One region of the Variovorax sp. GW821-FHT09B05 genome, then DNA from elsewhere that is predicted to be linked to it. Evidence: predicted binding sites of a transcription regulator. Region 1 holds the regulator's gene; each other region holds the start of a gene.

Region 1 (3,269 bases):
CGGGCGTCAAGCTCGACTACGTGCTCGAGATCGACGTGCCCTTCAGCGACATCATCGAGCGCATGAGCGGCCGCCGCTCGCACCCAGCTTCGGGACGCACCTACCACCTCAAGTTCAACCCGCCCAAGGTCGAAGGCAAGGACGACCTGACCGGCGAGGAACTGATCCAGCGCAAAGACGACGAGGAAGAGACCGTGCGCACGCGGCTCGACGTCTACAGCCAGCAGACGCGACCACTGGTCGACTACTACTCGGCCTGGGCCAAGACCGATCCGGCCGCCGCGCCGAAGTACCGCGCCATCCAGGGCGTGGGCACGGTCGAAGAGATCACGCAACGTGCACTGGCCGCACTGAGCAGCTGATCCCCGACTCGAATCCCAAGCCGCGTGCGGGCCTCGAGGCCCGCGACGCGGCTTTTTTCTTTGGCGTCCCGACTTCAGAGTAATTCGAGCGTCAGCGCGATGCGCGCCTTGACGGGCGTCAGCGCGCCCGCATCGCGCAGGCGGTCGCCCGGCTTGGGCAGGATGCGCCCTTGCGTGCAGCGGGTGGCGCGCAGCACCGCGATGCCGGCCTCCTGCGCCTCGAGCGCCGCCGCCTCGAGCGCATGGTGCAGCGTGCCGTTGCCGGTGGTCGCCAGCACGAGGCCCCGCAGAGGAGACGCCGCCGTGCCGTCGGCACGCAGCGCATGGATCAACGCGCCGCTCGCGCCCGCGTGGCTCATCACGATCTCCACGCGTGGCCATGCGACCTCGTCCTCGGGCAGGCGATCGAGGACAGCGCTCGCTTCCGACGCCGGCCAGTCGCGCACGCGCCGCACCTCGCCCTCCTCCACGTAGCCCACCGGCCCCGCGTCGCCCGCGTCGAAGGCATCGAGCCGATAGGTGTGCACCTTCTGCACGTCGAAGGCACCGAGCACCGTGCCCGCGCATACCGCGGTCACGCCCTGCGCGCCCGGTGTCGCGGCCACGGCGATCGCATCGCGCACGTTCTGCGGACCGTCGGGCGACAGCGCAGATGCCGGGCGCATGGCGCAGGTCAGCACGATGGGCTTGCGCGGTGCCAGCACCGACTGGAGGAAGAAGGCGGTTTCCTCGAGCGTGTCGGTGCCGTGGGTGATCACCACACCGGCCACGTCGGGCTGCGCCAGCCAGTGGGCGCAGCGCAGCGCCAGTGCGCGCCAGATCGCGAAGGACATGTCCTTGCTGTCGACCTGCGCCACCTGCTCCGCCGCCAGCGTCACGCCCGCGGGCGCTTCGATGCCGCCGAGCAGGTCGGCCACGCCCACCTCGCCGGCGGTGTAGCCGATGTTGTCGCCGCTGTGCGCCGCGCGGCCCGAAATGGTGCCGCCGGTGCCGAGCACCACCACGCGCCGCGGATTCGTAAGGGATGAAGTCACCATGACTTGCCAACTTTGAAAAACTGGTTAAAAATACAGGTACTGGATGTTCAGCCAGTGCCGCAAGGAACCACCATGCAGTTCGCCGTGAAGCTTACCGCCCGCCAGCAGCAGATCCTCGATCTGATCCAGAGCGCCATTGCCCGTACCGGGGCGCCGCCCACTCGCGCCGAAATCGCGAGCGAGCTGGGCTTTCGCTCCGCCAATGCCGCCGAGGAGCATCTGCAGGCGCTGGCCCGCAAGGGCGTCATCGAACTCGTGAGCGGTACCTCGCGCGGCATCCGCCTCAAGGGCGATGCACTGCGCTCGCTGGCCGAATCGCGCAACAGCCAGTTCTCGCTGTCGCTGCCCGGCATGGCCCAGCTCGCGCTGCCGCTCATCGGCCGCGTCGCGGCCGGTTCGCCGATCCTCGCGCAAGAGCATGTCGACCAGACCTACTACGTCGAGAACACGCTGTTCCAGCGCCAGCCCGACTACCTGCTCAAAGTGCGCGGCATGTCGATGCGCGACGCCGGCATCATGGACGGCGATCTGCTCGCCGTGCAGGCCACCAAGGAAGCGCGCAACGGCCAGATCGTGGTGGCGCGCCTCGGCGACGAGGTGACCGTCAAGCGCCTCAAGCGCAACAAGCAGGTGATCGAGCTCCACGCCGAGAACCCCGACTACCCGACCATCGTGGTCCAGCCCGGCGAGCCCTTCGAAATCGAAGGCCTCGCGGTCGGCCTGATCCGAAACACCATGCTGATGTAGGCCTGCCGAGCCGGCCCGGCGGTCTGCATCGCCGAGCCGCTTCGCGGATCCGCATCACGCATACCCCATCCGGTCGCCGCAGGTGGCGGGCGTATGGCGCTTTGTCGCCATCACCCTGCTGCGCCCGATGACAACGAATCCTGCCTGTGTTCAACCTCAAACCTTCTTGGAGTTCACATGGGAATCGCCCTCCTCACCTTCGTCGATCTTTGGATGCCGCTGCAGTCGCTCGCGAGCCGCTGGTTGCCCGCCCGCCCCGCACACCGTCGCGATGACGACCTGTGCGCCAGCGAGCTGCGCTATGTCTCGGTACGGCCGTCGTGCACGGCACGCGGTGACAGCGGACAGAACGCCGTCACGGCCGCAGCCGTCGCCCAGGCGCCTTCGCGTCCGCTGCGGGTGGTGCGCGTCGTCGACCGCCAGCAGGGCGGCGCGCGCAACAGCAACCGCGTGGTGATTTCGGGCCGGATGGCGGATGTGTGCGCCGAGCTTGATCGCCTCGCCGCGCTCGAGGCACTCGAAACCGCCGCCGTGTCGCCCCGCCCCGTGCACCTGCACTGAGGGCGCCGGCCCCGGCGTTTCACGCGGTCGCTCGATCGCGAGGACGCGCGAGGTCTAGGCAGAGGGTGTGAAGAAACCGCAGCAGCTGGTTTTTTCACACCCTGTCGGGAAGGCAGTCCAACGTCGCCCCTTTGCCCGCCTTTGCCCCCGCTTCTCCTGCCTTTGCCCCCGTTTTCACCCCTTTCGGGGCCCAGGGGCCGTATCCAAACGTTCAACGGCGCGCCGATTCCATGCTGCGAGGCACAATGGCATGCCATGAATATTGTGATCCTCGACGATTACCAGGATGCGGTGCGCAAGCTGCACTGTGCTTCGAAGCTCGATGCCTACGCAGCCAAGGTCTACACCAACACCGTCAAGGGCATCGGTCAACTCTCGGTGCGGCTCAAGGACGCCGATGTGATCGTCCTGATCCGCGAGCGTAGCCAGATCTCGCGCCAGCTGATCGAGAAACTCCCCAAGCTCAAGCTGATCTCGCAGACGGGCCGCGTCAGCAGCCACATCGACGTGGCCGCCTGCACCGAGCGGGGTGTCGCGGTGGCCGAGGGCTCGGGTTCGCCGC
Region 2 (3,269 bases), on a different contig from region 1:
GCGGTGACGGCCACGCTGCTGCTCGAGCGCTTCGGCGTGCGCGCCATCGTCTTCAGCGGTGTGGCGGGCGGGCTCGCGCCGGGCGTCGAAGTCGGCGACGTGGTCGTGGCGACCGAGTTGCTGCAGCACGACATGGACGCCTCGCCGCTCTTTCCGAAATACGAAGTGCCCTTGATGGGCCTGGCGCGTTTCAAGGCCGATGCGGCGATCGGCGATGCGCTGGCGGCCGTGGCCGAGCAGACCCTGCGCGATCCCGTGGCCTTGGTGGGGCAGGGCGCCGTCGACGAGTTCGGCCTTCGTTCGCCGACCGTGCATCGCGGCCTGCTGATCAGCGGCGACCGCTTCGTCGCGACCGCGGCCGAAAGCGAGGCGCTGCGCCGCGCGCTGCCCGATGCGTTGGCGGTGGAGATGGAAGGCGCCGCGGTGGCGCAGGTGTGCCACGACTACGGCGTGCCCTTCGCCGCGATGCGCACGATCTCGGACCGTGCCGACGACGAAGCCCATGGCGACTTCGCGCGCTTCGTCGCCGAGGTCGCGAGCCGCTACAGCCTGGCGCTGGTCGGCGCCTGGCTCGCCGCCCAGCCTTCTACTTGAGCCAGCCGCGCCGGCGGAAGTACCACATCGGCACCAGCGCGCTCGCGGCCATCAGCACGATGGCGTAGGGATAGCCCATGGCCCAGTCGAGCTCGGGCATGAACTTGAAGTTCATGCCGTAGATGCTCGCGATCAGGGTCGGCGGCAGCAGCGCGACGCTGGCCACCGAGAAGATCTTGATCGTCTTGTTCTGGTTGATGTTGATGAAACCGACGGTCGCATCCATCAGGAAGTTGATCTTGTCGAACAGGAAGGCCGTGTGGTTGTCGAGCGACTCGATGTCGCGCAGGATCTGCCGCGCTTCCTCGAACTGCTCGGCATTGAGCATCTTGCTGCGCATCATGAAGCTGACCGCGCGGCGCGTGTCCATCACGTTGCGGCGGATGCGCCCGTTCAGGTCTTCCTGGCGCGCGATGGCGCCCAGCACCTCGCCCGCGAGTTCGTCGCTGACGTTGCCCGAGAGCACCTTCTTGCTGGCGGCCTCGAGCTCGTCGTAGATGTTCTCGAGCGAGTCGGCCGAGTACTCGGCGTCGGCGTCGAAGAGCTTGAGCATCACTTCCTTCGCGTCCTCGATCAGCCCCGGTGCGCGGCGCGCGCGCATGCGCAACAGGCGGAACACGGGCACGTCCTCGTCGTGGATCGAGAACAGCACGCCGCGGCTGCGCAGGTCGGTGTTGTGCTGGTTGAGGATGAAGGCGACGCGCACCGCGCGCGGGGCTTCGTCGTCGTCGATCAGGAAGTCGCTGCGGATGTGGAGCTCGCCGTTGTCCTCTTCATAGAAGCGTGCCGATTCCTCGATGTCCTCGTCCATCGCGTCTTCGGGGATCGAGAGGCCGTAGTACTGCTTGATCCAGCGCTTCTCCTCGAGCGTGGGCGATTCGAGGTCGACCCAGATCGGCTGGAAGCGGGAGAGCTCCTCGAGGGCCTCGATCTCTTCCTGGACGAGGCGGCCGTTGGCGAGCGTGAAGATATTGAGCATGGCTCACTCCCGTGAAATGGCTGGGGCGATGGGGCGGACGGGCGGGGGGCGAGAAAGGGGGGCGCTTTCAAATCCCGGACCCGGTCGGCCGGACTCAGCCGGGAGTTGAAAGCTGCCGAGACGGGGCGGTTTCCACGATGCGGTCTCCAGTTGCAGCGAGGCGCGATTATGTCATCGGCGAATGAGCGCAGAGTTGGCTGGACTGGACGAACATCCAGTAGAGTGGCGCCCATGCCGAGCGCCGTGTCCCCCGTTTTTTCCAGCCCGCCGGCGACCCAGGCCGAGCGCCTCGCGGCCGCCCTCGCCAGCCTCAACGACGAGCAGCGCGCGGCGGTCGAGCACGGGGTGGAGGCGCTGGCTGGTGGCGCGCCGGACGCGGCCGATGCAGGGCCCTTGCTCGTCATCGCCGGCGCCGGCTCGGGCAAGACCAGCACGCTGGCGCACCGGGTGGCACACCTGATCGCGCGCGGGGTCGATCCGCAACGGCTGCTGCTTTTGACCTTCTCGCGCCGTGCCGCGCAGGAAATGGCGCAGCGCGCCGGCCAGGTGCTCGCGCGCGTGCTGGGGCTGCAGGCCCACACCGCGCCCGCGCTGCCCTGGGCCGGCACCTTCCACGGCATCGGCGCGCGGCTGCTGCGCGAGTACGCCGCGCAGATCGGGCTGGACGACAACTTCACCATCCACGACCGCGGCGATGCCGAGGACCTGATGGGGCTGGCGCGGCACGAGCTCGGTTTCTCGTCGAGCGCGCGCCGCTTTCCGCACAAGGGCACCTGCCTGTCGATCTATTCGCGCTGCGTGAACACGCGCGCGCCGCTCGAGTCGGTGCTCAGGCAGTCCTTCCCGTGGTGCGCCGAATGGGGCGTCGAGCTGCAGCAGCTGTTCGGCGCCTACGTCGAGGCCAAGCAGCAGCAGAACGTGCTCGACTACGACGACCTGCTGCTCTACTGGGCCGGCATGATGGAGGAGCCCACGCTGGCGCAGCACCTGGGCGCGCGCTTCGACCACGTGCTGGTCGACGAGTACCAGGACACCAACCTGCTGCAGGCCGCGATCCTGCTCGCGCTCAAGCCCGACGGCCGGGGCGTGACGGTGGTGGGCGACGACGCGCAGTCGATCTACTCGTTCCGCGGCGCGACGGTGCGCAACATCCTCGACTTCCCCACGCAGTTCTCGCGGCCGGCGCGCGTGGTCACGCTGGAGCGCAACTACCGCTCCACCCAGCCGATCCTCGACGTGTCGAACGCATGCATCGCGCATGCGGCCGAGCGCCATGCCAAGACGCTGTGGACCGACAAGCCCTCGGCCGGGCGGCCGCAGATCGTGCGCGTGCCCGACGAATCGCAGCAGGCCTGCTGGGTGGCCGACAAGGTGCTCGCGCACCGCGAGGGCGGGCTCGCGCTCAAGTCGCAGGCGGTGCTGTTCCGCACCTCGAGCCACAGCGCGCCGCTCGAACTCGAGCTGGCGCGCCGCAACATCCCGTTCGTGAAGTACGGCGGGCTCAAGTTCCTCGAGGCCTCGCACGTGAAGGACCTGCTCGCGGTGCTGCGTTTCGCGCAGAACCCGCGCGGGCGCATGGCGGGTTTTCGCGTCACGCAGCTGATCCCGGGCATCGGTCCGGCCACCAGCGCGAAGCTGCTCGACGCGATGGACCAGGCGGCCGATCCGGCCATCGCCCTGCGCGACTTCGTGCCGC
Region 3 (3,269 bases), on a different contig from region 1:
GTTCGCGCAGCGCGGCCACGAAGTCCGCGCGCACGGCCAGCGTCGGCACGGCCCAGCTGTCGGCCCACAGGCGGTGCAGCCAGCGCGCGAGGCGGCCGGGCTCGCGGCGCAGCAGGAAGCCGTCGACCACCACCAACCGCGCGCCGGGCTTGAGCAGGCGCGCGGCCTCGCGCACGAAGTCGGCCTTGGCGGTGCCCTCGGCATAGCAGGCGCTCTCGAGCGCCCAGGCGCCGTCGGCCTGCGCGGCCGGCAGGCCGGTGCGCGTGTAGTCGGCCTCGAGGTGCGCCATGCGGTCGGTCACGCCGGCCTGGGCGTCGAGGCGCGCGGCGATGCGGTTCTGCACCGGCACGTTGGTGACGGTCACGGCGTAGAGGCGGCGGTCGTCGCCCACCAGCGTGCGCGCGGTGGCGCCGGCGCCGCAGCCCAGGTCGAGCACGCAGTGGCGGCCGTCGTCCGTGGGGCGCTCGTCGAGTCGCAACGCGCGGCCGACCTCGCGGTTCATCTCGACCAGCATGCCTTCGCGGCGCAGTGGATTCAGGCCCGCGCGCCAGTAGCCGAAGTGCATGTTGTAGCTGGGGCTCCAGGCGCCGTAGTCGGTGGCGACCTCGGTGAAGTAGTCCTGCGTGTCGGCACGGCTGACCGGGGCCGAGGCCTCGGCGGTGTGCGGCAGGCGGAAATCGGGCTGGAAGACGCTGGGCATGCGGTGAACTCCTCGTGGGGAAGGCGGTGCGGATGTCAGAGCCGGCACTGGCCGTCGGCGCAGGTGCGCGAGGCCTTCGCGGCCGGGCCGGCGAGCAGGGTCACGAACCAGCCGGGCAGGCGCTGGCGGTTGCGCGCCAGCGCGGCATAGGCGCGATCGGCCAGCGGCGCGACCAGCGGCAGGTCGAGCAGGGCGCCGCCGTTGGGCAGGCCGACCGCCTCGCGGCAGGCGCGGATCGCGGGCACGCCGACCTGCACGCGGCCGGCGGCATCGACCACGTGGATCGCGGTCATCAGCGCCTCGCGCGGCGCCGGGCCGGCCTCGAAGTCGGGCGGCGAGCAGTCGACCAGAACGAGCCGCGCGGCCGCGTCGCGCGCCTTCATCGCGCCCATTTCGGCGCTGCACAGGCGGCAGGTGGCGTCGTAGTAGACGGTCAGCGGGTAGGTGATGGCGGTGGGACGGGGCATGGTGTTCTTTGTTCTCGATATTTCTGTCAAAACAGAAATTAATGGGCAAAAAAAGAGCCGGCCTCAGATCATCGGCAGGCTCGCATGGTGGGCGTCGGGATCGTCCTTGCCGGTGGCGGGCGCATCGCCGCGAACGAACTTCTGCACGCTCGCGCCCAGCGTCAGCACCTTGTCGAGCGTGCCGGGCGACAGCCGCAGCATCTCGTCGGCCCAGGTGGCGAGCTTGGCCATCAGGTCCATGGTGGAGCGGATGCGGTCCTGCGCATCGGCCGATTCCTTCTGGAAGTCGGGGCTCGCGACGATCTCGCGCAGCACGCGGATGGTGGGGTCGAACTCGCGTTCCTTGCGCTCGCGCACCACGGTGCGGAACAGTTCCCAGACGTCGACGCTGGTCTCGAAGTAGTCGCGCCGGTCGCCCAGCATGTGGGTGACGCGCACCAGGTTCCAGGCCTGCAGTTCCTTCAGGCTGTTGCTCACGTTGGAGCGCGCCACGCCCAGGGTGTCGGACAGCTCCTCGGCATGGATCGGCTTGCCGTGCACGAACAGCAGCGCATGGATCTGCGAGACGGTGCGGTTGACGCCCCACATGGAGCCCATCTCGCCCCAGTGGAGGACGAACTTGCGTTGGATGTCGGTGAGTTCCATGCGCTGGAGTCTAGGACTTCCGAAATTTCTGTCAAGAAAGAAATAGAAAAATCTCAGCGGCCCGGCGGAATGGTGAAATACTGTATGTTTAAACAGTTAACCGACCCGCGAAGGAGTTGCGCCATGCCACCCGCCGCCTACATCCCCATCCAGGCCATCAAGGGCCGCGGCGCTGCCACGCGGCTCGCGCACCGCTTCTCGAAGGACGAGCGCGATGCCTTCGACGACGGCTGGGGCACGCTCGAGGAGAACGCCGCCGAGGCCGACGAGCTCGAGCCCCTGGCCACCGAGGTGCGCTTCGAGGACGTGAAGTCGGCCATGAACGAGAACGACTCGCCCGACATCTACTTCGACCGCTCGATCAACCCCTACCGTGGCTGCGAGCACGGCTGCATCTACTGCTTCGCGCGGCCCACGCACAGCTACCTCAACCTCTCGCCGGGGCTGGACTTCGAGACCAAGCTGATCGCCAAGCGCAACCTGGTCGAGGTGCTGCGCCGCGAGCTGGGCCGCAAGAGCTACCGGCCCAGCCACATCGCGATCGGCACGGCCACCGACTGCTACCAGCCGATCGAGCGCGAGCTGCGCATCACGCGCTCGCTGATCGAGCTGCTGTCGGAGGTCAACCACCCCTTCGGGCTGGTGACCAAGTCCAGCGCGATCGAACGCGACCTCGACCTGATCGCGCCGGCCGCCGCGCGCGGCCTGGCGGCGGTGTACGTGACCGTGACCACGCTCGACGGCGAACTCGCGCGCAAGCTCGAGCCGCGCGCCGCGGCGCCGCACCGGCGGCTGCGCACCATCCGCACGCTGGCCGAGGCCGGCGTGCCGGTGGGCGTGAGCGTGGCGCCGCAGATTCCGTTCGTGACGGAAGACATGGAGCAGGTGCTCGAGGCGGCCTGGGAGGCCGGCGCGCGCAGCGCCTTCTACACCATGATCCGGCTGCCCTGGGAGGTGGCGCCGCTGTTCAAGCAGTGGCTGGCGCTGCACTACCCGCAGCGCGCGGACCGCATCATGGCGCGCATCCACGACGTGCGCGGCGGCAAGGACTACGACGCCGACTTCGCCACGCGCATGAAGGGCACCGGCCTGTGGGCCGACCTGCTGCGCCAGCGCTTCGAGAAGGCGACCGCGCGCATCGGCTTCAACCGCGAGCGCATCGCGCTCGACCTCAGCGCTTTTCGGCCACCTGGCGCGCCGGGGCAGGGCAGCCTGTTCTAGCGGCGAGCGCGGCGTCCGCGTTGCCGTCGCCGCACCAGTCGCCGCCCAGCGCCTTCACGAGGAACACCGAGGTCAGCAGGCGCTGCCCCTGCAGCTGCGCGGCCTGGCGTTCCACCGTCAGCAGCGACTGCTGCGCGGTGATCACGTCGAGGTAGGTCGAGGCACCGCCCTCGTAGCGGCTGTTGGCCATGTCGAGCACGCGCCGCGCGGCCGCCACGGCCGACTGCGCCTGGGCG

What was found. The regulator LexA, encoded in region 1, represses DNA repair genes until DNA is damaged. The targets are predictions, from matches to a motif close to ACTGTATNNNNATACAGT.
Region 2: a site for LexA is predicted at 1,775-1,792, ahead of AC07RM_RS36510 (ATP-dependent helicase). Genes of this name have one in related genera too.
Region 3: a site for LexA is predicted at 1,892-1,909, ahead of AC07RM_RS18000 (PA0069 family radical SAM protein). Genes of this name have one in related genera too.

The regions. Positions count from the first base shown of each region.
Region 1 covers NZ_JBWKPN010000005.1:272,801-276,069, forward strand. The annotation lists gene adk (adenylate kinase) at 1-362, shown strand, start outside; gene AC07RM_RS15525 (asparaginase) at 437-1,399, opposite strand; gene lexA (transcriptional repressor LexA) at 1,472-2,146, shown strand; gene AC07RM_RS15535 (hypothetical protein) at 2,324-2,707, shown strand; gene AC07RM_RS15540 (D-2-hydroxyacid dehydrogenase family protein) at 2,963-3,269, shown strand, end outside.
Region 2 covers NZ_JBWKPN010000022.1:14,024-17,292, reverse strand. The annotation lists gene AC07RM_RS36520 (5'-methylthioadenosine/adenosylhomocysteine nucleosidase) at 1-594, shown strand, start outside; gene corA (magnesium/cobalt transporter CorA) at 587-1,573, opposite strand; gene AC07RM_RS36510 (ATP-dependent helicase) at 1,805-3,269, shown strand, end outside.
Region 3 covers NZ_JBWKPN010000006.1:262,173-265,441, forward strand. The annotation lists gene AC07RM_RS17985 (SAM-dependent methyltransferase) at 1-700, opposite strand, end outside; gene AC07RM_RS17990 (thiol-disulfide oxidoreductase DCC family protein) at 736-1,167, opposite strand; gene AC07RM_RS17995 (GbsR/MarR family transcriptional regulator) at 1,231-1,812, opposite strand; gene AC07RM_RS18000 (PA0069 family radical SAM protein) at 1,936-3,033, shown strand; gene AC07RM_RS18005 (efflux transporter outer membrane subunit) at 2,984-3,269, opposite strand, start outside.